Regions from separate parts of the Solibacillus sp. GQ1 genome, predicted to be linked through region 2. Evidence: predicted binding sites of a transcription regulator. Region 2 holds the regulator's gene; each other region holds the start of a gene.

Region 1 (10,439 bases), on a different contig from region 2:
AAGAAGAGCAGCTTTACAATATGGAAGCGAAGCGCTATGTAAAAACCGATGTACCAAGCTTTATGCTGAAAGGGAAAAAAGAACGCAAGCTTTCGGCAACCGAAGTCGGTACAGCTGTCCATGCCGTTATGCAGCATATCCCGCAACAAGGGTTTACAACGATGGAAGAGACGGAAAGTTATATCCAATCGCTTGTAAAACGTAAGCTGTTGCAGCAAATTGAAGCTGATGCAGTTTCAGCGGAAAAAGTATTTGCCTTTTTCCAAACAGAAGTCGGTGAGCGTTTTAAAAAGGCGAAGCAAGTACTAAGAGAAGAACCGTTTACCCTTAGTTTGAAAGATCAGGAAGGGGATGCCCAAATTGTACAGGGGGTCATCGACTGTATTTTTGAAGATGAACAGGGTAATTGGGTACTTCTGGATTATAAAACGGACTATATCGAACAGTATTTATTAGGCGATTTTGAGAAAATTAAACAAAAAATGACAAAGTCGTACCAAATTCAATTAAACTATTATCAGCATGCTGTCCAATCAATTAAGCGTATTCAAATAAACGAACGCATTTTATATTTATACAGTATTGGACAAGAAGTGAAAATAGATTAGGGGGATGGACGGTGGATTTTCGCCCAGTAGGTACGAACGAGCGTGTTGCAACACTCGATATATTGCGCGGGGTAAGTTTACTCGGCATTTTATTAGTTAATATGTTTGGGTTTTATTTACCGATGCCGCATATAACCGATTTGAGCAGCTGGTTTAATGAAGTTCAGGATATAATACTCCAACAGCTTTTGGATATTTATGTACAAAGCAGCTTTTATCCGTTATTTTCTATGCTGTTCGGGTATGGATTAGCAATGCAATTTGTAAAAGCAAATGAGTCGGGCGCAGATTTTTACCGATTTGCGCCAAAGCGTCTAATTTTATTATTTTGCATTGGAATGTTGCATGCGATTGTCATTTGGTGGGGCGATATTTTGGCCACGTACGCATTTTGCGGAGTATTTTTAATCGCGCTAATTCGTATTAAGGCAAAATGGCTCCTGCTTGTGGCGGTTGCGGTGAATGCTTTGTATCATGGTTTTAATTTAAGTTTATATGTCGCGGCAGGTTTTTTTTCGGCATCAATGGATAGTTTCCCTGTCGATATTGAAGCAATGCAAAGTGCCTTAACAGCATATGGTATCGGGAACTGGACGGATGCATTTATGCAGCGTCTTGATGATTTATCGATTCAGATGAGTGTCATGATGTGGATTTCGTCTTTATTTACAATATTACCTTATATGCTGTTTGGCGCAGCACTTGCAAAATGGCGTATGATCGAGCGAGCAAAAGAAAAAATCATAGTTTGGATCATTTTGGCTGTTGCTGGTATAGGCGGCGGACTTTATATGAAGAGCTTGCCGATATCAGGTGACCAAACATTGGGCAATGAATACTTGCAAGTTTATATCGGCGGACCGCTGCTTGCGATTGGCTATATGGCAGCCATAACATTGCTGACACAATTACCGGTCATAGTAAAACTGCTGACGCCGATTGCAAAGGCTGGCCGTATGTCTCTCACGCTTTACCTGATGCAGTCCGTTATTTGTACGGTGCTGTTCTACAATTGGGGCTTCGGTTTATACGGAAAAGTGGATGTGCAAATGGGGATTTATATGGCGGTCGGAATTTTCGTTATCCAAGTACTATTTGCGGAAATCTATTTCTCGAAATATAAACAAGGACCGATTGAAGCATTACTGAAAAGATTTACTTACGGCAAACCTGCAGAACGTAAAACGTGAACAAAGATGCACCGAAAGCTTAGTTTTACGAATTAAGCCCCTTTTTGTCAGAAAAGTAAGGCAATTGTTTATATTTTAATGTATGATGTAAAAAAACAGAAGGAGTGCTCCACGTTATGAAATTGTTATCATTTAAAGTAAACGAACAAGTAAAGTTTGGCCCAAAAGTAAAAAAAGAAGAGGCAGTTTGGGATGTTATCGAAATCCAAAACCAACTTAATGTACTAAAAGACTTTCCGAAAACAATTATTGACGGGATTGCACATGGCTATGAATTTGTTGAGCAAGTTCGTAAATTAGTAGAGGCAGCTCAGAATCATGAAGGTGGAGCTCAGTTCAAACTGGCTTATTCTGATATTGAGTGGCTGTCGCCAGTTCCTCGTACACCGAAAAATATTTTATGTGTTGGTAAAAATTACAGTGATCATGCCCGTGAAATGGGTGCAGAAAAGGCACCGGAACATATCGTTGTCTTCACAAAGTCACCAACTGCAATTGCCCCGGATGAATCAACATTACCTGTGCATGCAGAGGTGACGGATTCTCTTGATTATGAAGGAGAGTTGGCTGTTGTAATCGGCAAGCGCGGAAAAAATGTTCCAAAAGCAATGGCATTTGACTATGTGTTCGGCTATACAATTGCCAATGATCTTACAGCCCGTGATGCACAGGAGAAGCATAAACAGTTCTTCTTAGGCAAGAGCTTGGAAGGCAGCTGTCCAATGGGGCCGTATTTAGTAACAAAAGATGAAATTCCTGATCCGCATACTTTATCGATTGTGACGAAAGTAAATGGTGAAGTACGCCAAAATGGATCGACGAAAGATATGTTGTTCTCTGTTTCCGAAATTATTGAGACAGTTTCAAAATATGTAACGTTAGAGCCAGGTGATGTTATTTTAACAGGTACGCCTGCCGGAGTCGGAAAAGGGATGAACCCGCCTCAATTTTTAAAAGCAGGCGATGAAGTGAAAATCGCAATTGAAGGAATCGGGACTTTAGCAAACCGATTTGCTTAATTAAATTAGGATATTCATAGCTGCAGATTGCTAGATTCGCTTTTAATAGGCAGTAGATTTTCTGGTGGAAGGAAAATCTACTGCTTTTTTGCGGAAAAGTTTCGTTTTTTTATGACAACTCATAGAACACTTGGCAGATTCAATTGAATTTATAGGGCTTTACATGGTAGGATATTGCCTGTAGAGAATAAATAGAAGAGGTGGAAAATTCGTGGATTTCTTAACTAGTACGACGCATATGCACATCACGACTTGGGTAATAGCATTAATATTATTCTTTATCGCTGCATTATCCGGCAAAAAGATGAAAGCAGTACACATGATCTTACGTGTAATGTATATTTTAGTAATCGTAACAGGGTTGTCTTTATTCCTGGAATGGCGCGATAAGATTACTGAAAGCGGCATGAACTATGATATGAAAGTGTTATTTGGTATTTTAGTAATCGGCTTTATGGAAATGGTATTAGTACGCAAAAGCAAAGGCAAATCTGTCAATATGTTCTGGGTACTATTCGGTATCGTTCTATTAATCACATTATACTTAGGCTTAAGCATGGGTATCGGTGTAAACTTCTAATAAAGATTGAAGCGTGTAAAAAGTGGAGGTGGCTTTTTACACGCTTTTTTGTATGGAGAAGGGAGGATTCTACTTTTAAGGGGATTCGTTCTACTTTTATAGTGTTTTGTTCTACATTAGGGGAGAGGTGTTCTACTTTTTGGTTTCCTCTTTCCACATTACAACCTGAAAGTTCTAATATCTCCGGGTGTTCTACATTCAGATGCATACGTTCAACTTTTGAGGAGAGACGTTCTATATTAGGTCGTCAGTGTTCTACTTTCCTGACTCAACGTTCTACATTTCACCTACAAGGTTCTAATATCCCAGCAGTTTCTACATTCGCCAAGATTCGTTCTACTTTTAGAGTAAATTGTTCCACATTAGATTCAGGTTGTTCTACTTCATCCCCCTCAACGTTCCAGATTCCACCTGAAACCTTCTAATAAAACACAACGCGCCGTCAATACCTAACCATATTAAACACTCTATACACATTTCTGACACGTATTTGTTGAATTTCCTATAAATAACTATTTAAGCTAGCTACATTTATACCTTTTTTGGTAAAATGACGATGGACTGTATATGAAAGAGAGGGAAATGAATGGGATTTAATAAATGGTTTCGTACATTAGCTGCGGGTGTGCTGCTTTCGACTTCATTGTCAGTTGCTGCTGTTGCAAATGCGGAAGAGCGTACAATTGCAGATGAAAGTATATATGATGTTTTAGTGGACCGTTTCTTTAATGGTACCGGTAAAAATGATGATGATACAGTAAATGCGCAAGACCCGACGATGTTTGCTGGCGGGGATTTCAATGGATTGCTGAAGAAAATCGATTATGTTGCAAATATGGGCTATACGATACTGTCAATTGGCTCTGTATTTGAGACTGAAAAATATGATGGGTCGATGCCTACGAGCTATACAATGTTCGACCACCGTTTTGGAACAGCAGAGGAATTTAAAAACATGGTCGAGGCGTATCAAAAACGTGAAATCAAAATGATGGTTGATTTCCCGATTTCCAATGTTAGTCCAAACCATGAACTTGCTGAAAAACAAGGATTTGTGGCATCTGAAAATGATGGGAAAATACAGTGGGACTTAACGAATGAAGAAGTACAGAATGAGCTCATCAACAGTGCTGTACAATTTGTAAATACATATAAACTAGACGGGGTTCGACTGACGAATATTGAACAAGCCGATACTGCTTTTTTAAATCGCTTTATTGAACAGTTAAAAGCAGCAGGTGCCTATGTTATTGCGAATGCAGAAAGTGATGCAGATTTTGACGCGAAATTTTACAGTGATACTGCGGCCAACTTTACGAATGCATTTAAAAATGTTGATTTAAATACGACAGTACTGGAGCCTCATATCGAGGAAATGCTTTCAGGGACTCCGGTATTATCGATGACCGATACTATCTGGTCGAACCGCTTCACATTGGCGGCAACAGAGGAAGGTATGTATCCACCGACACGCAGTAAAATTTCCATTGCGAGCACGCTTTTACTTCCAGGTGTGCCAATCGTACAATATGGATCTGAAATTGCGATGAATGGGGAAGCGGGTGTTGAAGCACACCAGTACTACAATTTTAAAACAGACTCGGAATTAGCCGATTATGTCGGGAAGCTCCAGTCATTAAGAAATGATTCCGATACTTTGCGAAACGGAGAATTTAAATGGCTAGAAAATAAAGACGGCTATGTTGTATTTGAACGCAAATCCGATGAAGAAACATGGATCGTTGTCATTAATAATAGTAGTAAAACAAAACGAGTGCATATTCCTGTGGCTGAGCTGGGTGAAGGAAAAGAAGTTCGCGGAATGTTCAACAGTGAAATCATCCGTGAAAATAAGGACGGCAACTATGCGATTATTTTAGACCGTGAAATGGTCGAAGTGTACCAAGTAATTGAAGCACGTGGCATTAACACCTCTTATATTGTGGCACTTGGATTGGTCGTTGTTTTATACACAGCATTTATGGTTGTGATTATGAAGCGCGGAAAAAAACGCCGTGCCGAGAATTCAGCGCACTAAATAAAACAGCCTGGAGAAGCAGACAACATGCTTTTCCAGGCTGTTTATATTTTATTATAGTTTTAATCGGTCCTGCAAAAATTTCCCTATGCCGTCTTCGTTGTTCGATAGCGTAATTTCATTGGCGATTGTTTTCAAGTCGTCGATACCGTTACTCATCGCAACGCCAACGCCTGCGTATTCAATCATTTCCAAGTCGTTGTCCTCATCGCCAAATGCAATGATGCGTTCACGGGGAATGCCCATTTCTTTTGCAATATAGTCGATGCCTACTGCTTTACTTAACCCTTTATGGACAATTTCAATAATCGGGAATGGAGCTCCCCAACGTCGGTGCTCGATCAGTTCAGCGTGAACATCCTGCAAATGTTTGCGGATAATCGGTGTATTTACATCATCGGCTTGAATAAGCAAACTTGTCGGGTCTTCTTTTAATGTATTTTTCAGATCGCCTGTTAGAATATTCGGGTTGCCCATATGCAGCAACTGAAGCACACCTTCATCTTCACGATGGAGATACACGTCATCCATTACTTCGGCGATTAAGTTGTCGTATTCATATTTATGAACAGATTCTACAACATCATGGACTACACTTAAATTGACTGTTGTATGAATCGTTTTCCACATCGGATTTTTAGGGTGGTGGATGAGGGCTCCGTTGAAATTGACAATCGGAGTTGTTAAACTCAGCTCCTGGTAATAAAGCTGACTCGCACGATACGGACGTCCTGTCGCGATCATCACCTGATGACCTGCTTCTTTTGCTTTTAACAAAGTTTCCTTTGTCAGCGCAGAAATTTTTTTCTCGTCCGTCAATAAAGTGCCGTCTAAATCTAATACAATTAAATGTTCGTTCATAAGAGTAAGCCTCCTTTAGCCTGGGTATAATTGTAACGTGCAAAAATAGCATTCGTCAAAGTTTTGAAACATTGACCAATTTTTGCTAATGTAAACAAAGAGGTGAGAAATTTGATAGTTGACAAAGAACAATGGAAGTCCATTCCATTACTGCATGTATATGATGAAACGATGGATGAGCAAACACCGGTCGTTATTTTTCTTCATGGTTTTTTAAGCGCAAAGGAACATAATTTACATTACGCTTATCAGTTTGTGCAACAGGGTGTACGCGTTATACTACCGGATGCGTTAATGCATGGTGAGCGCTCGAATCAATTGACGGAAGACCAGATGAACTTTAACTTCTGGAAAATTGTATTAAAGTCAGTGGAAGAAGTACATACTATTTATGGAGAATTGAAGCTGAAAAACTTGGCAGGAAACAAGGTTGGGATTGCCGGAACTTCAATGGGCGGAATCGTCACTTCAGGCTGTTTAGCGATCTATCCATGGATTGAAACGGCAGGTATTTGTATGGGTACAACAAGCTATACGAAACTGGCCCTCCATCAAGTAGAGGATCTAAAGCAAAAAGGCGTAACATTTCCGTTGTCTGAAGAACAGCAAACAGGCTTGCTTCAAATGCTGCAAAAATTTGATATGGAGCAGCATGAGGAATTATGGGCAAACAAACCGATTATTTTCTGGCATGGTGAGCGCGATACGGTCGTTCCTTATCATATGAGCCGAGATTATGTTGAACAACTGGAAAAAGAAAAAAAAGCGGAACATATTACTTATTTGGCAGAACGAAAAGCTGGGCATGCGGTATCGAGAAACGGAATTTTGCAAGTCACGCAATTTATGGCGCATTGTTTGGCATAAATCATGCGTTCTGCTATGATTAACATTAACACCATGGCGAAAGGGGAAATTTAAAATGGCAATTGATCACGATATGAAAGAAAGTATGTTAGGTGCATTGGAAAACGTAATTGACCCTGAGTTAGGCATTGATATCGTCAACTTAGGCTTAGTATATGAAGTAGATTTAACAGATGAGGGCTTAGCAATCGTTACGATGACATTAACATCAATGGGCTGTCCGCTTGCTCCAGTTATCGTTGACCAAGTAACAACTGCACTTAGCGAATTACCGGAAGTAAAAGAAGTAAAAGTAGATATCGTATGGCAACCGGCATGGTCTAAAGACAATATGTCCCGCTATGCAAAAATGGCATTAGGCATTCGTTAATTAATAAGTGAATAAATGAATTGAAATTCGGTCATTTTGCGTATAGGCAAAGTGATCGTTTTTTATTAGGATCTTTGCGAAGGAAACAGAGCTTAATTATTTGTTGTTTGACCAACTTTGACTTATAATTAAATTAATCAAAAAAGGTCAAACTAAATGAAAGGGTGCACTTTATGCAATTTAACCAAACACAAGATAATCGTCCTCCATTAGAGCAATTTGGACGAAACTTAATTGAACAAGTAAAAAACGGTAAGATGGATCCGGTTATTGGACGAGATGAGGAAATCCGGAACGTCATTCGTATTCTGTCACGTAAAACAAAAAACAATCCGGTCCTCATCGGTGAGCCAGGTGTTGGTAAAACAGCGATTGTCGAAGGGCTGGCACAGCGTATCGTAAGACAGGATGTTCCGGAAGGATTAAAAGATGCGGAGCTTTATGAATTGGATATGAGTGCACTAATTGCCGGTGCATCGTATCGCGGGCAGTTTGAAGAGCGGCTGAAATCGGTATTAAAGCAAGTGAAAGAATCAGATGGACGTATTATTTTATTCATCGATGAGATCCATACAATTGTCGGTGCAGGCAAAGCGGACGGAGCAATGGATGCAGGAAATATGCTGAAACCAATGCTTGCACGTGGTGAACTGCATTGTATTGGAGCAACAACATTGGATGAATACCGTATGTATATCGAGAAAGATCCTGCATTGGAACGCCGCTTCCAGCAAGTAATGGTGAGAGAACCTTCTATTGAAGATACGGTTTCCATTTTACGTGGAATAAAAGACCGTTTTGAAGAACATCACCGTGGTGTCCGCATTCATGACCGCGCGATTATTGCAGCGGCCCAACTGGCGAACCGTTATATTACAGACCGCTTTTTACCGGATAAAGCAATTGATCTTGTCGATGAGGCATGTGCGATGATCCGCATAGAAATCGATTCAATGCCACAGGAACTGGATCAGTTAATGCGCCGCCTCACACAGCTGAAAATTGAGCAGCAGGCACTGAAAAAAGAAAAAGATGATGCAAGTAAAAAACGTCTTGAAATAATTACAGATGAAATTGATACATTGGAAGTTTCAATAAAGTCAATGAAGGAACAGTGGGAACTCGAGAAAAACGGTTTACAGATTGTACGCGATAAAAAAGATGAACTGAAAAAAATGGAAGCCGAGCGCGACGATTTATTTATTTCAGGCAGTAATTTAGCACGGGCAAGTGAGCTTCAGTACAGTAAAATACCACAGCTTGAAAAGGAAATCGCCGAACTGGAACTGCAGTTGAAACAGTCGGAAGGTAACCGGATGCTGCGTGAAGAAGTGACTGAAGAAGAAATCGCTAAAATTATTTCACGCTGGACAGGGATTCCGGTAACGAAGCTTGTTGAAGGTGAACGCGATAAACTGCTCCGTTTAAAAGATACATTGCATGAAAGGGTAGTCGGTCAGGACGATGCGGTAACTTATGTAACGGAAGCAGTTTGGCGTGCGCGTTCCGGTATTAAAGACCCGAATAAGCCGATTGGAAGCTTCCTGTTCCTTGGGCCAACCGGTGTCGGAAAAACGGAATTGGCCAAAGCATTGGCCGCACAACTTTTCGATTCGGAAGACCATTTCATCCGTATTGATATGAGCGAGTATATGGAGAAGCATTCTGTATCCAGACTTGTCGGAGCTCCTCCAGGCTATATTGGCTACGAAGAAGGTGGTCAGCTGACAGAAGCGGTACGCCGCAATCCGTATGCTGTAGTACTGCTGGATGAAATCGAAAAGGCGCATCCGGATGTCGCGAATATTTTACTGCAAGTACTTGATGATGGCCGCATTACCGATAGCCAAGGACGGATTGTCAATTTTACGAATACCGTTATCATCTTGACATCGAATATCGGCTCACAGTTTTTACTGGAAGCATCAGAAGAAGCGGAACAGCTTGTTCAAGCAGCATTACGCCAGCACTTTAAGCCGGAGCTGTTAAACCGGATGGACGATATTATTATGTTCCATGCATTATCGAATGAGCACTTCCATAAGATTGCCTGGAAATATGTAAAGCAGCTTCAAGATCGGGTCGCAGAACAGGAAATTACGCTGTCTGTTGATGGGGAAGTTGTGGACTGGATTGTGAAGCACGGGATTGACCCGCAATTTGGTGCACGTCCGCTCAAACGCTTTGTCCAACGCCATTTGGAGACGATTGTTGCCCGTGAACTGTTAAAAGGGGAAGTCACAGCAGGTGGAAGTTTATCGATTGCATTGGAAAACGGAGAGTTAGTAATAAAATTAAATTAAGTTTGAAGACAGCTTGTGCGTGAATACGTACAAGCTTTTTTTGGTGGTTTGAAATGTTCTAATAAGGATGGTTAAAGTTCTAATATAAATGAAAAAGTTTTAATAAAAGCCGGAAATTCTAATATAAATGTCACTTGTGCTAATAAGAGGTGCTACTGTTCAAATAAACGTGGCGACTTTTCTAATATCAAGTATAAAAGTTCTAATATGTATTGAATTTATCTAATAAAGTCAGCGCCCCCCACAAAAGTGGGTGTAAATAACAAGGGGCTGTCCAGTAGTTTTACCGGACAGCCCCTTGTTATCTATTAATGATGCTCTGCTTCTGCTTCTGGAGTTGATTCGTTTGGAATGATTGCAGCGATAATAATAACTAATACGCTGAATACTAATGATACGATTACGCCATTCATGAAGTTAAAATCTACACTTAATACAGAACTTACTACATAGTTTAGCATTGAAACTAATAAGAATGACCAAAAGAACGTAATGATATATTGCATCAAATTCACCTCATTGAACTTATTTATAACGTTATTGTGAAATTACATCTTCAATATCATACCACAAGCATTCATCAAATTAAAAGGGCGAATCAAA
Region 2 (10,439 bases):
AGGCTGCTGTGATGGTTCGTCCCCAATGTGTTATCCTGATGGCGATTTAATTATCGGCAACCAGGATATATTGCTTGGTCATATTGGCGGAAGTCCGTTTTATATGCACAAAAACCAATATGATTATTGGAAGCATACACAGATTATTATTGATGTCGTCGATGGACGTGGTGGAATGTTTTCGTTGGAAGGCGTCGAAGGGAAGCGCTTTTTATCTAGATCAAGGGCCTTCACAAAAGAAGAGCTTGATGAGCTTCAAGTATAACGTTGAAAAAGGGAATGCTGGTTCGACAAACAGCATTCTCTTTTTGTTATGGGGAAAGGCAAAATTTTTTCACTTCAAAAATTTAGGCGTATAATTATAAGTAGGAGTGTGAACTGATGGATCAAACAGCCTTTATACAATTACTTAAAAACAATAATGAGCGGATGGAGCTATTTTTCGGAGCGGATGTTCAAAGCAATGCCCGAATACCGTTAGCTGTCCAATTTACATTTTCACGTGAAACATTTAATGGCCCTTTATTTGAGAAAAAAGTAAAAGATATACATAGTCAAAAGTCCAAGCAATCCTTCCTCGAGTTTTTCTCTACGCCGTCGAATAAATCGGTTTTAACGTATAAAATGTTAGCCCATTTCGTATTGCATCCGCAGCCTGAACAGGAGCTTCAGCGAGTAAGATTAAATGAAAAGGCGCTATTGAATGCAGGGTTTAAAAGCAGTGGCTATCAACGAATTGCAGCCCTATTTTTAATGGATGAAGCACATGCAAAAAAAGCAAAAATCTTACATGATGAAATGAAAAGGTATCATTTCTTCCTGACGGGTAAAGATGATATCCCATATGCAGTTTTACTGATGAAGAAGCAAAGTGACCCGGTTAAACTCGCTGAAACAATGCGGAAATACTATGATGCTTTACACGGTAAAGGGTTTAAAAATGGAGATGCCCTACAGGCAATGACACAGCTATTGCCATTGTATGATGAGGAATTTCAGCCTGTATTGGTTGATTATGTAGTTGCGATGAAGCAGTCATTTATCAATAATGGCGTGAAAGTGAAGAAAAGGTTTTATCCATATCTAGCTTTGCTAGCTTTAGCGGGAGCTACATCAGAAGTTGTCGGTGAAATTGTAGAAATGGAACGGTCACTCGTCAAGCTTCCGATGTTTATGGATATGCAGGCGTATGCTTTAATGACCGCTGCCCAGTATGTGCTGAAAAGTTTCATCGAAAATGATATGTTATCCGATTTCAACGATAGTTTATTATTTATGCAGGCTCTTGCGATGAGCGATTATATAGGTGATATTCCATTTTTATTAGCATTCGATATTCTCGATATATTTTTTTAGTTTGGGTAAACAATAGTGAGGAGTGAATTAAATGAAACAGACAAAATTATGGATTAATGGCCAATGGGAAAGTACGAATGAAACGACTGAGTTAACAGCACCTTATACGGGAGAAGTCCTTGCAAATGTAGCAAAAGCGACAGCAGCGGACGTGGAGCGTGCAATTGAAGGCGCACATCAAACATTCCAGTCATTCAAAAAAACGACTGCGTATGAACGTGCGGAAATTTTATACAAAGTTGTGACGATCATGCGGGAACGTAAACAAGAACTTGCAAAAATATTGGCGGATGAAGCGGCAAAACCGATATCAGCAGGTATTGCCGAAATAGACCGTACGATTGCGACTTATCAATTTGCAGCAGAAGCGGCAAAACAAAGTACAGGCGAAACGATTCCGATGGATGCAGCACCAGGTGTAAAAGACCGTATCGGTTATACAAAACGAGTTCCATTAGGCGTAGTTTCTGCGATTACACCGTTTAATTTTCCATTTAATCTCGTAGCCCATAAATTAGGTCCAGCCTTTGCTGTAGGGAATACAGTTGTATTAAAGCCTGCATCCCAAACCCCGTTAAGTGCACTTGTAATGGCTGAAATTTTCAAAGAAGCAGGTTTACCGGATGGCGCATTACAAATTGTAACTGGCAGTGGTGGGGAATTGAGCGAAACACTTGTCACACATCCACTTGTAAAAAAAGTGACATTTACAGGTAGTGGTGCGGTAGGCCTAAAAATTAAAGAAAAAATCGGCTTGCGAAAAATTACATTAGAGCTTGGTTCAAATGCGGCACTCATTGTAGAACCTTCAACACCGCTTGAAAAAATTATGAAGCGTGGTGTTGGCGGCGCTTTTGGATTTGCCGGACAAGTATGTATTTCATTGCAACGTATTTATGTTCATACTTCAATTTATGACGCATTTACAAAATTATTTGTTGAAGAGACTAAGAAATTGATTGTAGGGGATCCGCATGATGAAAAAACGGATGTGAGTGCAATGATTCATCCGGATGAAGTTAGCCGTATAAAAAACTGGATTGAAGAGGCGAAACAGCAAGGTGCAACGGTTGCAACGGGAGCTGAATTTACAGAGCGTACTTGCTCCCCAACTGTCATGACGAATGTGAAGCCCGATATGAAAATTGTTTGCCAAGAGACTTTTGCACCGATTGTATCCATTGTGCCATATGATACGCTGGACGAAGCAATTGCTTTTGTAAATGAATCGGAGCTTGCGTTAAATGCGGGTATTTACACAAATGTATTAACAGATGCGATGAAAGCCGCTGAAGAGATTGAAGCAGGCGCGGTAATCATTAACGATATTCCGACATTCCGTGTAGACAATATGCCGTATGGGGGCGTCAAAATGAGCGGCTACGGTAAAGAAGGCATTAAGTATGCAGTGGAAGAAATGACCGATTTAAAATTTATTACGATGAAGTTGAATTATGAATAGTTTGTACTAGCACTTCCATCTTCCGAATAGTAACATGGAGTGTAGTCTAGAAAGGAGGAAGATTATGAAAAATACTCTGCCAATGAGCTTTTCAAAATCTATCCAAACACGATTAGTACTGCCTCCTGATACAAATCATCATCAGTCGATATTTGGAGGGAAAGTGTTAGCATATATTGATGAAATTGCTGCGATTGCAGCAATGAAACATTGTCAAGGTGAAGTCGTTACTGCTTCTTTTGACTCAGTAGACTTCGTTTCCTCTGCCTATGCAGGCGATATGATTGAGTTGGAAGCTGTTGTATCTGGAACAGGTCGTACTTCGATGGAAGTATATGTACGAGTTGTATCAAGAAATATTAAAACAGGTGCAAAGAAACTGACGACGGAATCATTCGTAACGATGGTAGCGATTGACGAAAACGGCAAGCCGAAAGAAGTACCGGGTGTTGAACCGGAGACGGATTTCGAACGTCATTTATTTGAAACAGGCCCAATTCGTCAGGAACATCGAAAACAAAAGCGAGCATTATCAAAAAAGCGCCGTGCATAAAAAAAGGGATATCAAATGCAAAATGCCATTTGATATCCCTTTAGTATTTAAGCGAAATTAATCATGCAGTTCCTGAACAATGTGGAGCAGTGAATCGGATGATGTCATGACATCATTTGTTGTATGTGTCAAACCGGTAATAACAGAAGAAATGGCATGAATGTCCTCATTCGTGTTTTCATATTGCGTTTTAATTCCATGTACTGCTTCCGTTATGGATGTAAAAGAATCTGCCAAGCTTTTTTGTGTATCCACGCTCATTTTTACCTGCTCATCAACACTTGAAACAGAATCGGACATTTGTGAAATGCTAAGTTCTGTTTCTTTAATTAAATGAGAAACGTTTTGTACCGCATTTTTAGTTTCCTCAGCAAGCTTTCGGACTTCATCAGCTACAACGGCAAATCCTTTCCCATGTTCACCTGCACGTGCTGCTTCAATAGATGCATTTAATGCAAGCAAGTTTGTCTGATCGGCAATCCCTGTTACTAATCCTACAATTTCAGCAATTTTTTTAGATGATTGACGCAGTTTAACCATTGATGACTCAAGTATGTCCACACGGTCTAAAATGTTTGTCATAATTGCTGTCTGGTTAACTAAATATGTAGTACCTGTCGTTGATTTATTTTCGGTTTCCGCGACTAAATTTAATCCTTGTTTTGTGTTGGAAGCAATTTCTTCAGATTGACTCGCAATTTCCTGTAATGAGGCATTTGTCTGATCACTAATATGCGTTAACTCTTGTGCAGTATGTTGAATTCGCTCTACGATTCGGTATTTCATTTCCAAACTTTCAGTACGAATGCGCTGCTCTTCTTTTTCATATGCTTCAATCACAAGCTGCTGCTCGAAGTTGATTAGTTTTGAAAAAGCATTAATTGCTTTAGCCATCTCTTCATTCGGCATTTCAATTTTACTGATAAAGTCGATAAACGTTGTCATTAGCGATTGAAATGATGCAATATACCACTTTGATTGCAGGCCGATTTTGACATGGACATGCGCAATCGTTTGTCGTTCTTCAATATAACGTGAATCGATATTACAGTTGAACATTGCTTCTAAATGCCTTGTTAGTGTACCTTTAAGACGCTCCATTCGAGCTGAACTTCCTATAATATCTACAAGCTCCGAACTTAAGCTGATTGCACCATAAAACTTTTCCACCATAACTGGAACAACTTGTTGAGCAAAAGGTTCTAGCTGTTTAATTACGGCTAAATCCTCTTTCGTCAATTTTAGCAATTGAAGCTGTTTATGTAAGTTAGGATAGTTTGATACATCCAGATTTACTTGCTGTGCATAATTTGCAATATCAAAATAAGGCTTGTTTGAAACTTTTGTTGCTCTTGAAAACAGAATACCCATGTTCTTCCTCGATTCATGTATTATTAAATAATACTATTTTACTGTTTATATCGGATTAAATCATTAATATTTCTATAAAGATTAAAAATTTACATTAATTTGTATTTGAGGTATATAACTATTAAAATGGATGCAGTAAATAATGAAAGGCGTTGTAATGATGAAGTTTCATAAAGGGCGTTTGAAATTTGTTTTACCATTGTCGCTTGGGGTGGCAATCGCATCGTATATTATGCTCGTAAACAATTATGCAGAAGTAGGTGACCGCGATCGGATTTTAATAGTTATTGGAGCAACCATCTTAACCGCGGTTATTTCCTACTTTTTATTTCCTCAAGAAGGGGACAACCCGAAAGATAGAGGCCCATATTGATTAAATTTAGACATCACAAGAATCTCGAAATAAAAATTCGGGATTTTTTGTCCTCTCTATGAAACTTTTATGAATATTATCCGTAAATAAGCTAATAAACTAAAGTGAGGTTGATAACAAATGGAATCTAAATGGTCGAAAATCATCATTCATGCCAGTGCATTCTTTGCACCGTTCCTTGTACCGATTCTGTTTTTCTTAATAAGTTCTGAAGATGAAGTGAAGCGTACAGCAATCCAAGCATTACTATTCCAGGTCGTATTCGGAATTTTAATAGCGATAGCAGGAGTCCTTTCTGTATTGTTAATAGGTTTACCATTCCTATTAGTATTTTTACTCATCTTCTGGATTGCCCCGGTCATCGGTATTGTAAAAGCATTATCGGATCAGCACTGGAATTATCCAATTGTCGGACGCTGGGTATAATTTACCCTCATTCTGGCAAAGTTCATAAAAGCGGTAAGGTTTGTTTAAAAACACCTTATCGCTTTTTTACATAAAAAGGGATTTATTAATGTAAAAATAGGGAAACCTAAAACAAGAGTGATTAGTTGCATTTCAAAAAATAAATATTGTATATTTAAGTCAAAGATAGTCAAAGTCAGTTGATGAGAGGTGAGAGACAGCATGAGGAATATATCTGACATAATTGAAGGGTATTTGAAGGAAGTTATTGAATTAGAGGGACAGGGACTTATTGAAATAAAACGAAATGAATTGGCAAAGCAATTTGCCTGTGCCCCTTCTCAAATCAATTACGTTATCAATACGCGTTTCACGACCGAGCATGGCTACTATGTAGAGAGTAAGCGGGGTGGTGGCGGTTATATTCGGATTTTGCGTGTAACAATCCACTCGAAGAAAAATTTACTTGACGAAATGGAAACACAAATAGGTAACGCCATTGCCCAGACTAATGCTGAGCGTATTATTTTCCGTTTATTGGATGAGGATATCATTACAGAACGAGAAGCAAGCATTATGAAGGCCGCTTTAGATCGTGTCACATTACAGGTAGCTTTGCCGCTGCGTGATCAACTAAGAGCACGCATTATGCACGCAATGCTACAAACGATTTCTTTTGAAAAGTAGAGGTGGATTATTATGATATGTGAGCATTGTAAACAGCGTCACGCCAATGTTACCGTTACTCAAGTTCACAATGGTCAAAAAGTAGAGCGTCACTACTGTGAAGTATGTGCCACTCAATTTCATCCATTTCAATTTGACGTAAATGAAGAGCCTGCATCTCTTCAGCAGCTTATTTCAAATTGGTTCAATTTTGTACCTGTGAATGCAAAGAAAGAAAGCACGACAACTAATACAAACAGCCCAAAATCCTGTCCTTCCTGCGGGTTTACGTACCGACAGTTTTTAAAGCAAGGCAAATTCGGATGCGGTCAATGTTACGAAACATTTAGCGAGCAATTACCACAGCTGCTTGAACGTCTTCAGGCAGGTACTCAGCATGTAGGGTATATGGAAGAAGGACCTTCAAAGGAAAAGGTAGAACAACAAATCCAAGAGCTCCGAACATCACTGCAGCAAGCAATTGCGGAAGAGCGATTTGAAGATGCAGCTTCCATACGTGATGAAGTAAGGGAATTGGAAAGTAAAATAAGACAGGAAGGTGAGGGGAACGCATGAACATCGAGCATTTTTTAACGAATGCCAGTCCCAGCTGGATGCAGCACGAAAGCGATTCAGATATCGTCATTAGCACACGCATTCGGCTTGCTCGTAATATTGCCAATACTCGATTTCCGATTAGTTTTACAGAACAGGAAGCCCAATTAATCGAAGAAAAAATGATGCAGTCATTATTGTCTTCATATGATAATCCGTATCAGTTTTCCTATTTCCAAATAAAAGATATGCCGGTTTTACAACGCCAAATTTTAGTGGAGAAGCATTTGATCAGCCCGAATTTGGCAAGAAGAAAAAAAATTGGATCATTTTTTTTAACAAAAGATGAATCCATTAGCATATTAGTAAATGAAGAGGATCATATTCGCATACAGAGTCTTACGCAAGGGATGAATTTAAAAGAAGCATTTGATAAGGCTCGTAATATTGACCGCTACTTAAGTAAGTCAATCGCGTATGCATATGAAGACCGCTATGGTTATTTGACAAGTTGCCCAACAAATGTCGGAACAGGACTTCGAGCTTCTGTCATGCTCCATTTACCAGCACTCACAATGATGAAACAGATGAATCCATTAATTCAGATGATGACAAGATTAGGAATGGTTGTGAGGGGTATATATGGGGAAGGCAGTGAAAATTTAGGGAATATTTATCAAATATCAAACCAGATCACATTAGGTAAATCAGAAGAAACGATTTTACAGGAGCTGCAGGAAGTTGTGGAGCAAGTAATCAAAAAGGAAGAGCTTGCACGTAAAAATTTATTGATGCGTGCTCCCTCGGTGTTGGAAGACCGCTTAAGCCGTTCACTTGGTACATTGAAGTACGCAAAAATTTTAACGAGTGAAGAAGCGGCTAGCTGTTTATCAAATGTGCGTCTTGGGGTAAGTTTAGGATTATTAGAAGCAATTTCACAGCGTAAACTAAATGAGTGCATGCTTATTATGCAACCTGGACTCATTCAGCAATATATTGGTACTACGTTACAACCGGCAGAACGCGATATGTATCGTGCGAAGCTGTTGCAAGAAAAGTTAAACGAGCAAGATGAAGCTACAAACAATGGGGAAAAAGGAGAGGATTTTCTATGATGTTTAATCGATTCACACAACGTGCTCAGAAGGTATTACAACTTGCTCAGGAAGAGGCAATTCGTCTTAAGCATAAAGAAATCGGAACTGAACATATTTTACTTGGCTTAATTCGTGAAGGTGGCGGAATTGCCGCTAAAGCTTTAGAAGCAATTAATATTAGCCCTCAAATGATTGAAACTGGCATTGAGGAACTCGTTGGAAAAGGTACTGAAGATGTAGGTCCAATCGTACATTACACACCACGTGCTAAAAAGGTAATCGAACTTTCATTGGATGAATCACGTAAATTAGGGCATGCATATGTCGGAACAGAGCATATTTTATTAGCTTTAATTCGTGAAGGTGAAGGGGTTGCTGCCCGCGTATTGGCGAATACAGGTGTAAGCATCAATAAAGCACGCCAGCAAGTTTTACTGTTATTAGGCAATAATGATTCTAACAATAGCGGTAACTCCAGCATGACGCAAACAGTAAATACACCAACACTTGATAGTTTAGCCCGCGATTTAACAGCGGTAGCGCGTGAAGGTTCACTTGACCCGGTTATCGGCCGCTCAAAAGAAATTACACGTGTTGTAGAAGTACTGTCACGCCGTACAAAAAACAATCCGGTATTAATCGGGGAACCAGGTGTCGGTAAAACAGCTATTGCAGAAGGATTGGCACAGCAAATTATCAATAATGAAGTTCCGGAAACACTGCGCGATAAACGTGTAATGACGCTTGATATGGGTACAGTTGTTGCAGGTACTAAATATCGTGGGGAATTTGAAGACCGTCTGAAAAAAGTAATGGATGAAATTCGCCAGGCTGGCAATATTATTTTATTCATCGATGAGCTTCATACATTGATCGGTGCAGGTGGCGCGGAAGGTGCAATTGATGCATCGAATATTTTAAAACCATCATTGGCTCGTGGCGAACTGCAATGTATCGGTGCAACAACATTGGATGAGTACCGCAAATATATCGAAAAGGACGCGGCATTAGAGCGTCGTTTTCAACCAATCCAAGTTGATGAGCCATCTGTTGAAGAAACAATCCAAATCATTAATGGTTTACGTGACCGCTATGAAGCACATCACCGTGTGAAAATTTCGGATGAAGCGGTAGAAGCAGCTGCCAAATTATCAGATCGCTACATTTCAGATCGTTTCTTACCGGATAAGGCAATTGACTTAATTGATGAAGCTGGTTCGAAAGTGCGCTTACGCTCTTATACTGTTCCACCTAATTTAAAAGAGTTGGAAGATAAATTGGAAGGCATTAAGTCTGAAAAGAATGCCGCAGTTTCAGGACAGGAATTTGAAAAAGCTGCTGCATTGCGTGATACAGAGCAGAAGCTGAAACAAGAGCTTGAACAACTGAAAAAAGAGTGGAAAGAAAAACAAGGCAAAGAAGAGTCTACAGTATATGTTGACGACATCGCGCAAGTGGTAGCGATGTGGACGGGAATTCCGGTTTCAAAAATCGCACAGGCAGAATCTGCGAAGTTATTAAACCTTGAGGAAGAGTTACACAAACGCGTGGTTGGTCAAGGTGAAGCGGTAGAGGCAATTTCCCGTGCAATCCGCCGTGCACGTGCAGGCTTAAAAGATCCAAAACGTCCAATCGGTTCATTTATCTTCCTTGGTCCTACAGGTGTCGGTAAAACAGAACTTGCGCGAGCACTTGCTGAAGTAATGTTCGGTGATGAAGATGCGATGATCCGTGTAGATATGTCAGAGTATATGGAGAAACATTCGACTTCTCGTTTAGTCGGTTCGCCTCCGGGCTATGTAGGATTTGAAGATGGAGGCCAATTAACAGAGAAAGTCCGTCGTAAACCATATTCGGTTGTACTGTTGGATGAAATCGAAAAGGCGCATCCGGATGTGTTCAACATCTTATTACAAGTGCTGGAAGACGGCCGCTTAACTGATTCAAAAGGTCGTGTTGTCGATTTCCGCAATACAGTTGTCATTATGACATCGAATGTTGGGGCAGATGCACTGAAATATCGCAAGCATGTAGGATTCAGTGCTGGTCTAAATGCATCGAAAGATAAAGACATGAAGAGCACAATGCTGGAAGAACTGAAAAAAGCGTTCCGCCCAGAGTTCTTAAACCGTATTGATGAAATGATCGTGTTCCATTCATTAGAAAAGGATCACTTAAAAGAAATCGTATCATTAATGGCGAACTCTTTAACGAAGCGTCTAAAAGAGCAGGATATCGAACTGCAGCTTACGGATGCAGCGCTTGTTAAAATTTCGGAAGAAGGCTATGATCCGCAATATGGTGCGCGTCCATTGCGCCGTGCATTACAAAAACATGTAGAAGACCGCTTATCCGAAGAACTTTTAAAAGGTACATTGGATAAGACGCAAACAGTCGTACTTGATTATGCAGATGATGAGTTTATCGTACGAACACAAGAAAAAGTAGCAACGAATTAATAAAACAGACGAGGCGGGTAATTCCTGCTTCGTCTGTTTTTTATACTATCGTCGTTAGGAATCGGAGAATTCTCGCTAAACCAAAATTATTTTTGTAGGAAACGCTAACCGAAAAAGAATTTTGCGGCAGATTAGTGGGTAT
Region 3 (10,439 bases), on a different contig from region 2:
CGAAAAGATTTCGGATTTTATGAATTTAGTCGGTGCTGTACAGGCAATGCTAAAGTTTGAGGATGTACGGATAATTAGAGATATGCGTAACAGTGTGAATCGTATCGTAAACTGTGAAACAGCCAACTTAAACAAAACAATAGGCGCGGCGTTGCGGCAAGTGGAAAATATCCGCTATATTGATAATGCGGTAGGCCTTGATCAGCTGCCGGAAAAGTTGCGTGAAATAGCACGTCTTCGTGTGGAATATCAGGACGTGACGTTAAAAGAGCTCGGTGAAATGGTTTCAACTGGCGTTGTCAGTAAATCAGGCGTCAATCATCGTCTGCGCAAAATCGATGAAATCGCGGATGCGCTCCGTCGTGGAGAGAGTATTTAAATTCACATAAAGGTACGGAGCAAGTCGTCGAGGCGTTAAAAGAAAAAATTGGTAACGATTTCATAAAAGATGTTTCCAATTGTTGTTCTTTTCGGACAATTTCGTTAAGATAAACTTAGAAGCGATGAACGGTTGTGAAAGGGAGTATTTCAACATGATTGAAAAACAAGTAGAAGTAAAGTTAAAATCGGGCTTACAAGCAAGACAGGCCGCTTTGTTCGTCCAAGAGGCGAATCGTTATAAAGCAGATGTCTATTTAGAAAAAGGTACGAAAAAAGTGAATGCAAAGTCGATCATGGGCATTATGAGCCTAGCTGTTGCAAAAGGCACAGTTGTCACATTATGGGCAGACGGCCATGACGAAGAAAAAGCAATCGACGCACTACAACTTCTAATTGAAAAAGCGGATTAAGACAAAAGGTTAAAGCGCCCGTTCAACTCCACGTGGGCAAAGCGCCACATCCTTGTGGCATGCCCCCGATGACTCACATCGTATGAGTCCAAGCCTAGGAGGGCCCGACGCAAAAGTAAACGATCCACCACTTTTGCATGAGGGACCTAATGGTGCAAGGAGTTGGTGCTTTATCCTGGACGTGGACAATCATATTATTTAAGCGTTAAACAAAATGCGATAACGAATTTTATTTACAAGACAAAAGCACAGCTGTTCAGTATACATGAATGGGGCTGTGCTTATTTTTTTGGAATACAAAAAAGCATACAAGACGAATCTTGTATGCTTGAATGAATCGATTATTTTAATTGGTTACGCTCGTAAATTTTATCGATAAGACCGTACTCTAATGCTTGCTGTGCAGACATGAAGTTATCACGATCTGTGTCGCGCGCTAACGTTTCATAATCTTGGCCACTGTTTTCAGCCATGATACGGTTTAATTTTTCACGTAAGTGTAAAATACGTTTTGCAGCGATTTCGATTTCAGTTGCTTGACCTTGTGCTCCACCAAGTGGTTGGTGAATCATTACTTCTGCGTTTGGTAATGCAACACGTTTGCCTTTTGCACCAGCAGAAAGCAGGAATGCACCCATTGAAGCAGCCATACCGATACAGATAGTTGATACATCAGGTTTGATGAAGTTCATCGTATCGTAGATTGCCATACCTGAAGTGATAGAGCCGCCTGGTGAGTTAATGTATAGGTAGATATCTTTATCTGGATCTTCAGCTTCTAAAAATAATAGCTGTGCTACGATTGAGTTCGCAACATTATCGTCAATCCCACTACCTAATAAAATGATGCGGTCTTTAAGTAAACGTGAATAAATGTCATATGCACGTTCGCCGCGGTTTGTTTGTTCAATAACTGTAGGAATTAAGTTCATTGAAAAATCCTCCCTTTGTTAAAGCTTATATTCGATAACTTTTGCTGAAAATGACAAATATTTCAGCTGTAAACCTATCATACACGTATTAGTCAGTTATGGTCAAATATAAACTCTGATTTTTACAGTTGAAAATTAGGGGTTCCATCTGTATAATGAAAAAAGTTGCTTATATACTTATTTATATGTCCTCGTGGTGTAATGGATAACACTTCAGATTCCGGTTCTGAGGCTGGGGGTTCGATTCCCTCCGAGGGCGCTTTCTTTTATAAAGATTATTACTGATCAGCATGAAGTAAAAATAATCTTTCTCTTCCATTTTTCTACAGTTTAATTTTGACGCTACACTATAAGTTTCCGAAACGCATCTAATTTAAACGCTCTTCACCTAAAAAATAAAATTTCTTTTTAAAAAAGCACATTTCCTACTTGAAATATAGGTAGAAAATTAGTACATTAGTAAATGTTGTGTTTTTACAAAACTAGTTAGATAGACCATACCATCATGTCCTTTAGGGGGCACCATTTTACTGTTTTAATATACGTTTCAATATCAATTGCAAAAAATCATCTGAGGTTTTTTTGCAATAGAGAATGAAGTTTTATTAGGATAAAAAGAATCACTGTACCGGTTCTTTTTATCCTTCATTCGTTCTCTACCTAAAAATAATAATTCAAGACTGCATAAGAGGGAGTTCCTCTTGTGCAGTCTTTTTTATTTTAGTTAAAAATTACCTATCCAATTAACATATATTATAGATAACAGGGAATATATGTAATGGTATGAGAGTCCTTTTGAAGAGGGGAATACAATAATGAAATAGTAATAGAGTGAATAAATATTAAATTATATGCAAATATACCGTTAATTTTGTTATAATAATTCATTATACTGCAATAATAATCATTTTTTTAAAAATTAAATGTTGTATATTAATTGCGGAATTAATATAATTGAACATGTTATTAACAAAAAAACTACTACATCCAGGAGGATATTCATAATGAGTACTAGAAAACTATTTAAATGGGCAGCACCTTTAGCGGCAGCTTCAATGATTTTAACAGCGTGTGGAGCGGACGAATCTACATCTACAGGAGATAAAGAATATAAGAAAATCGTTGCAGGTACGGAAGCTACATATGCACCATTTGAATACTTAGATGATAAAGGAAATGTTGTCGGCTTAGATTCAGAGATTTTAGCAGCGATTGGCGAAGAGATGGGCATTGAAACAGAAGTGAAAAATGTAGGCTGGGACTCAATGATGAGCCAAGTAACAACTGGTGAAGTGGATATGGGCGCAGCGGCTATTACAATTACAGATGAGCGTAAAGAATCATATGACTTTACAGATCCTTACTATGAAGCGACTTTACTGATCGTGACAAAAGAAGGTTCGACAGTGGCATCGTTGGAAGATATTAAAGACAAAAAAATCGCGGTGCAAATTAATACGACAGGTCATATCGCAGCACAGGAACTGCAAGGTGTTGCCAGCTCGAAGATTTTAGCTTATGAAAACTTCTCTGTTGCTTTAACAGAAGTGCTGACAGGTGCAGCTGATGCCGCAATCGGTGATAATGCAGTAATTTTAGATTACCTTGAAAACAATCCTGATTCAGGCTTAAGAGCGGTAGAGGATACTTCATTTGAGAAAGACTACTTCGGCTTTATGGTGAAAAAGGGCAATAAAGAGCTATTGGACATTTTAAATGAAGGTCTTCAAAAAATTAAAGACAATGGCAAGTTAGCTGAAATTACAGGTACGGAAATCGAATAAGCTACATTTAATTTATTGGAGGGTTTCAGATGGATTTTTTTGATTTTTTCCGTTGGGATATAATCTGGAACTACCGTGAACTATATGCAAAAGGACTTTGGGCGACTATTGTTTTAACAGCATGTGGTTATATTGGTGGTATCATATTCGGTCTAGTTTTAGGATTAGGCCAAGTTTCAACAAAAAAGTGGATTTACTGGCCGGCTAAAATATATGTCGACGTATTCCGTGGTACGCCAATGCTCGTACAATTATTATTAATTCACTTAGCTGTTATTCCAACGATTTTTGGAACTTCACAAGGTTGGTGGGTATCGGGTATTGTCGGACTGATTTTAAACAGTGCCGCATACAATGCAGAAATTTTCCGTGCAGGTATCCAGTCGATCGACAAAGGTCAAATGGAAGCTGCCAGATCTTTAGGGTTAACACAGGGCCAGGCGATGCGCAAAGTTATTTTACCGCAGGCGTTTCGTCGTATGATCCCGCCTTTAGGGAATGAATTTATTGCATTATTAAAAGACTCTTCACTTGTAACGGTAATTGCCGGAGCCGAAATTTTATATGTAAGTAAAGTTGTAGCCGGAACGTATCAGCGTTTCTGGGAGCCGTACTTATTCGCAGCGTTCCTATACCTTGTATTAACGTATGCTGTAACGAAGCTCATTGCATTTATCGAAAAACGAGTTGATATTAATTACAACCCACGTAAGAAAAAGGAGCGCGCGTAAATGATTAAAGTAGAAAACTTACACAAGCATTTTGGCAAGCTCGAAGTGTTAAAGGGGATTGATTATGAAGTACATGAAAAAGAGGTAGTTTGTGTCATCGGGCCATCTGGTTCTGGGAAATCAACGTTTCTTCGCTGCATGAATTTGCTGGAGGAAGTAACGGACGGTGCAATCTATATTGAAGGTACTAAAATTAATGATCCGAAAACAAATATTAACGAAATCCGTACAGAAGTAGGAATGGTGTTCCAGCAGTTCAACTTATTCCCGCATATGTCGGTCATCGATAATATTACGATGGCTCCAATGCAAATTCGCCAACTGAACAAAGCCGATGCCGAAACACTGGCACTGGAGCTATTGGATAAGGTCGGTTTGCGTGAAAAGGCCTATAACTACCCGCAGCAGTTATCAGGCGGTCAGCAGCAGCGTGTAGCGATTGCCCGCGCATTGGCAATGAAGCCGAAAGTGATGCTGTTTGATGAACCAACGTCAGCCCTTGACCCGGAAATGGTAAAAGAGGTTTTGGAAGTAATGAAAAACCTTGCAAAAGAAGGGATGACAATGGTTGTCGTAACACATGAAATGGGCTTCGCACGTGAAGTAGGCGACCGTGTACTGTTTATGGATGGCGGCTACATCGTAGAACAAGGCCACCCGGATGAAGTATTCGGCAACCCGCAAAACGAACGTACAAAAGCCTTTTTAGGAAAAGTACTATAAGAGCGGAGAAACTATCTTCTATTATGATGAGTAGTAGAAGGTAGTTTTTTATATTTAATAGAAGGCACTGTTGGTTGGAGTATAGGCGATGAGGCTCCTTGGAGGTATCTTTATAACCTAAACTATTAGAAGATTCAGAATTACATATTGTGTGGGTCTACTAAAAAATGTATAATCTTAACCAAAATAGAGGGGGTTTTATAATGTTCAAAACGAAGAAGTTTTTAATAACGATGCTGTTAATGGCATTAACAATCATTTTAGCAGCATGCGGTACATCAGACGATGAAACATCAGGAAGCGCAACATCCGGAGAAGGTGGCGGGAAAAAGCTGTTAGTCGGAACAGAAGCAACATTTGCCCCATTTGAATCGATGAACGATAAAGGTGAAATTGTCGGAATCGATGTTGATATTATGAAAGCAATCGGTGAAGAAATCGGTTCTGAAATCGAATTCCGAAATGTAGGTTGGGAGCCGGTATTCCAGCAAATTACGAATGGAGAACTGGATTTAGGTGCATCAGGCATTACCATTACAGATGAGCGTAAAGAAACGTATGACTTCACAGATCCATATTATGAAGCGTCATTAATGATTGTTGTGAAAGAGGATTCTACAATTGAAACATTGGATGAGTTAAAAGATCAAAAAATCTCTGTTCAAATTAATACGACAGGTCATATTGCAGCACAAAACCTGCAAGGAAAATCAAGTTCAAAAATTTTAGCGTATGAAAACCAGCCAGTGGCATTCCAGGAAGTAATCAATGGTGCAACAGCAGCAGCGTTTGGCGATAATGCCGTTGTAATCGAATACTTAAAGAACAATCCGGATTCAGGATTAAAAGCAATTGAATCAGATCAGTTCGAAAAAGAGTATTACGGTTTTATGGTGAAAAAGGGTAACACGGAGTTACTAAACCGTTTAAATGAAGGGTTAGCAAAAATTAAAGAAAACGGTAAATTAGAAGAAATTACTGGTCAGAAAATCGATTAATAGAAAACACAGGCATGAACCCTTTTGAAAAGGAATTCATGCCTGTGTTTTTAGGTTTATATTAGAAAGTTCTTTAACCGAATCGCTCGGGAAAATAAATTTGCGTCCCTCCCCATTTTTGTAGAGGGGTTTTTGTATTGATTTAAACATTGCTGGAAAATTGCGTCACAATATCTTTTATCGTATCCGTATGCATAACAAGCATCATGGTTCAGACAGCAATTATCTACTGCATTCGTTGGTGCACCAGGTCCAGTACATCCCGGTCCACAGTAACGATAACCAGGGAAGCAGAACCCCGTTGCAGGACGTCTCATCATCCCACCTCCTTTTAGTAGGGGTACCATATAGTATGTTCACCTAATAAGAAGAGGAGGGCAATTCTATTGATTTCATCATAAAAACCTTTACTTTACACTAGCAGACTTTACGGGTGAAACCGAAGATTCGGCTACTTTCAATACTGCATTAACAAGGACATCCGCACCTTTTGAACATTCCTCGTAGGAAGTATATTCATCTTCACGGTGACTGTAGCCTTTTGCACTTGAGACGAAAATCATCGTAGAAGGAATGTAACCGGCGATAAATTGAGCATCGTGGCCGGCACCGCTGAACATATGATGGCGTGAAAGCCCGAGTTCATCTGTACTTGCTGCTACAGCATGAACAACTTCCGGTGCGAAATACACCGTATCCCGGCTCCATAGCTTTTTGTAGCTCAGCTCGCAATTTTCGATTTCTTTCGGAAGGTCAAAAATAATTTGCTCCACTTGCTGAATGACTGCCGGGTCTTGGTGTCGGGATTCCAACGAGAAAGTTACGCTGCTCGGGATGACCGTATGAATATTCGGGTAGGCATTGATGCGTCCGATTGTATAAACAAGATCTTCAGGAAGCTGTTTTAATTTATTTTGTAGGATGGAAATGATTTGCATTGCGGCAAACATACTGTCTTTACGCATGGAAATAGGGGTAGTGCCCGCATGGTTCGATTCGCCGGTTAATGTAATGTCATAGCATACCATGCCAAGAACGCCTTCCACGACACCGATCTCTTTTTTATAATGTTCCAGCACGGGACCTTGTTCAATATGAAGCTCCAAATAGGCATGAGCCTCTGTCAGACGGTTTGCGACATCGCCTTCATAGCCACTTTCTTTCAAGGCTTGTTCAAATGTTACCCCTTTACGATCCGTCGAAGCGAGCATCTTTTCCTTTTCGAATTTTCCTGAAAGTACACCTGAAGCCATTAATGACGGTTCAAAACGTGCACCTTCTTCATTTGTGAAGTTTACGATCGTGATAGGGTGATTCAGTTCGAGTTTTTCATCAATAATCGTTTGGACAGCTTCCAGTGCAGTTAAAACACCTAGCACTCCATCGAAGCGTCCGCCTTTAATGACTGAATCCAAGTGTGAGCCGATGACAATCGGTAAATTATCGGAGTTGGAAGGAAGTGTTGCATACATTGTGCCCATATCATCAACCGTTACGATCATACCTAGCTGTTCGCAAATTTCCTTAAACTTGTTGCGGGCGAGAATATCTTCGGGAGATAGGCTTAAACGTGTGACACCATTATTTTCTGTTGCCCCAAATTGGCTAAATAAATCAATAGTATTTTGAAGTCGTTCGCGGTTTGTTTTTAACATAAAATTCCCCCTTAAATTCAATAATATATAAACATTAGCACTAGCATATAACAAATTAATATATACTTAATGTAAAATGATACAATAATTGTATGGACGAATTGTTAATGATAGGGGGCTGCTTATGTTAACCGTAAAAGAAGTTCTAAATCGAAAATACTTTGAATCAGCGAAGGTCGTCGCAGGTCAAACTGGCTTAAGCCATGCGATCAAATGGATTCATATATTGGAAGTTACCGATGTGAAGCAGCTGATAAAAGGAAATGAGCTCATTCTGACAACGGGAGTCATTTTAAAAGATAATGAACAAGGCTTTCTGAATTTTGTAAGGCAGCTTAATGAATTAAATGTAGCCGGGCTGTGTATTGAGTTAGGTATGTACATTCAAACGATTCCGGAAAGTGTCATTAAACTGGCGGATCAATTGGATTTTCCGCTCATCGTTTTTCAGGAAATTGTCCCGTTTGTGGGCATTACGCAAGATTTGCATACAGCAATCATTCATCAGCAATACGATATTTTAAGGCAGCTCGAAGATTACTCCCAGAAGATTAACAACTATGTTCTGAAGGTGAATGACAAAGTAAAGATTTTGCAGTATATGCAAAAGTATTTGAATGTGGATATTTATTTTGATGTGAAAAAAGGAACAAGTCTCGCAATCCCGGATAAAAAGATTGAAAATTGCAAAAAGTATATTGACCGTTTAGGTAGTAAACATAAAGCGAAGATTGAAGTGAATTTATTTGACCAGTTGTACGGTACTGTCTATATATACTCCGAAAAAAGAGAAATGACGGAGTTGGATTTGCTTATTTTGGACCGCACTGTTGTCACGCTGTCACAGTTTATTTTAAGAGATTTATATATTGAAGAAAAACTCGAAAGCGAAAACCGAAAGTTCTTTGAAAAGTGGCTTGAAGGTGAAAACAGCGATGATGAGCTGCTTTATTTTATCGAGGAGATTGATCAGAAGTTGAAGCATAACGGCTGGATGGTTATGATTCATCAGCTCAGAAGGAAAAATGCGAAAAAAGATTTAACGAATTACAAAATCAATCTTCGTCAGGCATTGCAGAAGGAAGGGTTTTACACATTTATTGTCGAGCAGTCCCAATATTTGATTTTCATTGTAAACGATCTGGCGCAGGGGGCTACGTATAAAGAACGGATGAACCGCGTGATGAATGAGATGATCCAGCAAAATAAACAGGACATGCTTATTGCTGTTGGAAAATATGTTTCGCATTACAATGAATTGAAAGAAAGCTATCAAACAGCGCAGGAAACCCTTCAGATCAGGATGAAACATATGGAGCATTCATATTTCTACGATGAACTGGTGCTGTACCATATGGTGAAAGTTCTGCAAAACAACAGCAGTCTTATGCAGGCGGCGAAGGAAAAAATCGAAAAGCTTAGCCAGTATGACAGCAAGCACAATGCGAATCTGATCCAAACGCTTGATGTGTATTTTCAGTGTAACGGACTAAAAAAGGAAACAGCCGAAAAACTGTTCATCGTCCGCCAAACCCTTTATCACCGCCTGGAAAAGGTGGAGCAGATCATCGGCAATGATTTTATGAAATACGAAAACCGTCTCTGCCTGGAAATCATGCTACTCATGACGAAGCATAATTATTATGAAGGTGTGAAGGTTTAGGTGCCATGATTTAGAAAGCTCTTTGACCTAAATGTGAAATTGAGGCGAACATCCATTTTACACTATGTATAATGCCCTTAATCTTCCAATAAGCGAAAATAGAAATAGAGTTTAGGAATGTAGGAGGGAAATGCATGAGCCAATATGTAGAGTATAACTGGAAAGCAAATGACGAAAAACATGTATGGCACTCGATGAAGCCTTATAACCCGGAAGCAACATTTATCGTTGAACGAGCGGAAGGTGCTTGGCTGACAGACATCGATGGCAATAAATATTTGGATGCAATGGCAGGGCTTTGGTGTACGAATATTGGTTATGGTCGTAAGGAAATTGCTGACACAGCTTACGAGCAAATGCTTAAGAATTCATATACACCGCTGACGAATGGGCACACACCAGCAATTTTACTGAGCCAGAAAATCAGTGAGCTGCTTGGTGACGAATATGTCGTCTTCTATTCGAACAGCGGATCGGAAGCAAATGAAGTGGCGTTTAAAGTGGCAAGACAATATCATCAGCAAAAAGGTGATACGAACCGCTATAAAATCATTTCCCGCTACCGTGCTTATCATGGAAGTTCAATGGGCGCGTTGGCAGCAACAGGCCAAGCGCAGCGCAAATATAAATACGAGCCGCTTGCACCGGGCTTTTTACATGTGGCACCACCTGATCAGTACCGGAATCCGGAAGAGGCGGTAAACGGCGATGCTAAAACATTGCCTAGTGTGAAAAACATCGACCAGGTGATGACTTGGGAAATGTCAGAAACGATCGCCGCGGTTATTATGGAGCCGATTATTACAGGTGGCGGTGTCATTGTACCGAATGAAGATTACTTGAAAGGCGTAAAGGAAGTGTGCGAGAAACACGGTGCGCTCTTAATCGTTGACGAGGTAATCTGTGGTTTCGGACGTACAGGTACAGCGTTCGGTTTCCAAAACTATGGCATTAAGCCGGATATTGTGACGATGGCTAAAGGTTTAACAAGTGCTTACATGCCATTATCAGCAACTGCAATACGCCGCGAAATTTACGAGCAGTTTGTCGCGAATGGGGACTATGAATTTTTCCGTCATATTAATACATTTGGCGGGTCACCGGTCGCATGTGCAGTTGCATTGAAAAACATTGAAATTATGGAGCGCGAAAATTTATTCGA

What was found. Region 2 encodes CtsR, which represses protease genes until heat stress. Its sites were predicted from a motif close to ATGGTCAATAAAGGTCAAACA; they were not measured.
Region 1: AC6CH1_RS01430 (ATP-dependent Clp protease ATP-binding subunit) is a predicted target of CtsR. The motif match lies at 7,667-7,687, and genes of this name have one in related genera.
Region 3: clpP (ATP-dependent Clp endopeptidase proteolytic subunit ClpP) is a predicted target of CtsR. The motif match lies at 1,812-1,832, and genes of this name have one in related genera.

The regions. Positions count from the first base shown of each region.
Region 1 is NZ_JCAXEX010000001.1:319,873-330,311, forward strand. It holds gene addA (helicase-exonuclease AddAB subunit AddA) at 1-608, shown strand, start outside; gene AC6CH1_RS01395 (DUF418 domain-containing protein) at 620-1,798, shown strand; gene AC6CH1_RS01400 (fumarylacetoacetate hydrolase family protein) at 1,915-2,817, shown strand; gene AC6CH1_RS01405 (YisL family protein) at 3,029-3,397, shown strand; gene AC6CH1_RS01410 (alpha-amylase family glycosyl hydrolase) at 3,984-5,435, shown strand; gene AC6CH1_RS01415 (Cof-type HAD-IIB family hydrolase) at 5,490-6,296, opposite strand; gene AC6CH1_RS01420 (prolyl oligopeptidase family serine peptidase) at 6,399-7,163, shown strand; gene AC6CH1_RS01425 (metal-sulfur cluster assembly factor) at 7,225-7,533, shown strand; gene AC6CH1_RS01430 (ATP-dependent Clp protease ATP-binding subunit) at 7,707-9,836, shown strand; gene AC6CH1_RS01435 (YjzD family protein) at 10,145-10,342, opposite strand.
Region 2 is NZ_JCAXEX010000005.1:67,126-77,564, reverse strand. It holds gene AC6CH1_RS16775 (DUF779 domain-containing protein) at 1-265, shown strand, start outside; gene AC6CH1_RS16770 (DUF4003 family protein) at 382-1,356, shown strand; gene AC6CH1_RS16765 (aldehyde dehydrogenase family protein) at 1,388-2,818, shown strand; gene AC6CH1_RS16760 (acyl-CoA thioesterase) at 2,883-3,371, shown strand; gene AC6CH1_RS16755 (globin-coupled sensor protein) at 3,429-4,742, opposite strand; gene AC6CH1_RS16750 (acyltransferase) at 4,885-5,115, shown strand; gene AC6CH1_RS16745 (DUF4870 domain-containing protein) at 5,236-5,541, shown strand; gene AC6CH1_RS16740 (CtsR family transcriptional regulator) at 5,743-6,207, shown strand; gene AC6CH1_RS16735 (UvrB/UvrC motif-containing protein) at 6,220-6,762, shown strand; gene mcsB (protein-arginine kinase McsB) at 6,759-7,856, shown strand; gene AC6CH1_RS16725 (ATP-dependent Clp protease ATP-binding subunit) at 7,853-10,297, shown strand.
Region 3 is NZ_JCAXEX010000002.1:82,073-92,511, forward strand. It holds gene whiA (DNA-binding protein WhiA) at 1-379, shown strand, start outside; gene AC6CH1_RS12820 (HPr family phosphocarrier protein) at 534-791, shown strand; gene clpP (ATP-dependent Clp endopeptidase proteolytic subunit ClpP) at 1,133-1,723, opposite strand; tRNA gene AC6CH1_RS12830 (tRNA-Arg) at 1,911-1,982, shown strand; gene AC6CH1_RS12835 (basic amino acid ABC transporter substrate-binding protein) at 2,728-3,507, shown strand; gene AC6CH1_RS12840 (amino acid ABC transporter permease) at 3,537-4,238, shown strand; gene AC6CH1_RS12845 (amino acid ABC transporter ATP-binding protein) at 4,239-4,961, shown strand; gene AC6CH1_RS12850 (basic amino acid ABC transporter substrate-binding protein) at 5,165-5,959, shown strand; gene AC6CH1_RS12855 (Parvovirus coat protein VP1-like protein) at 6,016-6,276, opposite strand; gene AC6CH1_RS12860 (Zn-dependent hydrolase) at 6,367-7,614, opposite strand; gene AC6CH1_RS12865 (PucR family transcriptional regulator) at 7,739-9,277, shown strand; gene AC6CH1_RS12870 (aspartate aminotransferase family protein) at 9,412-10,439, shown strand, end outside.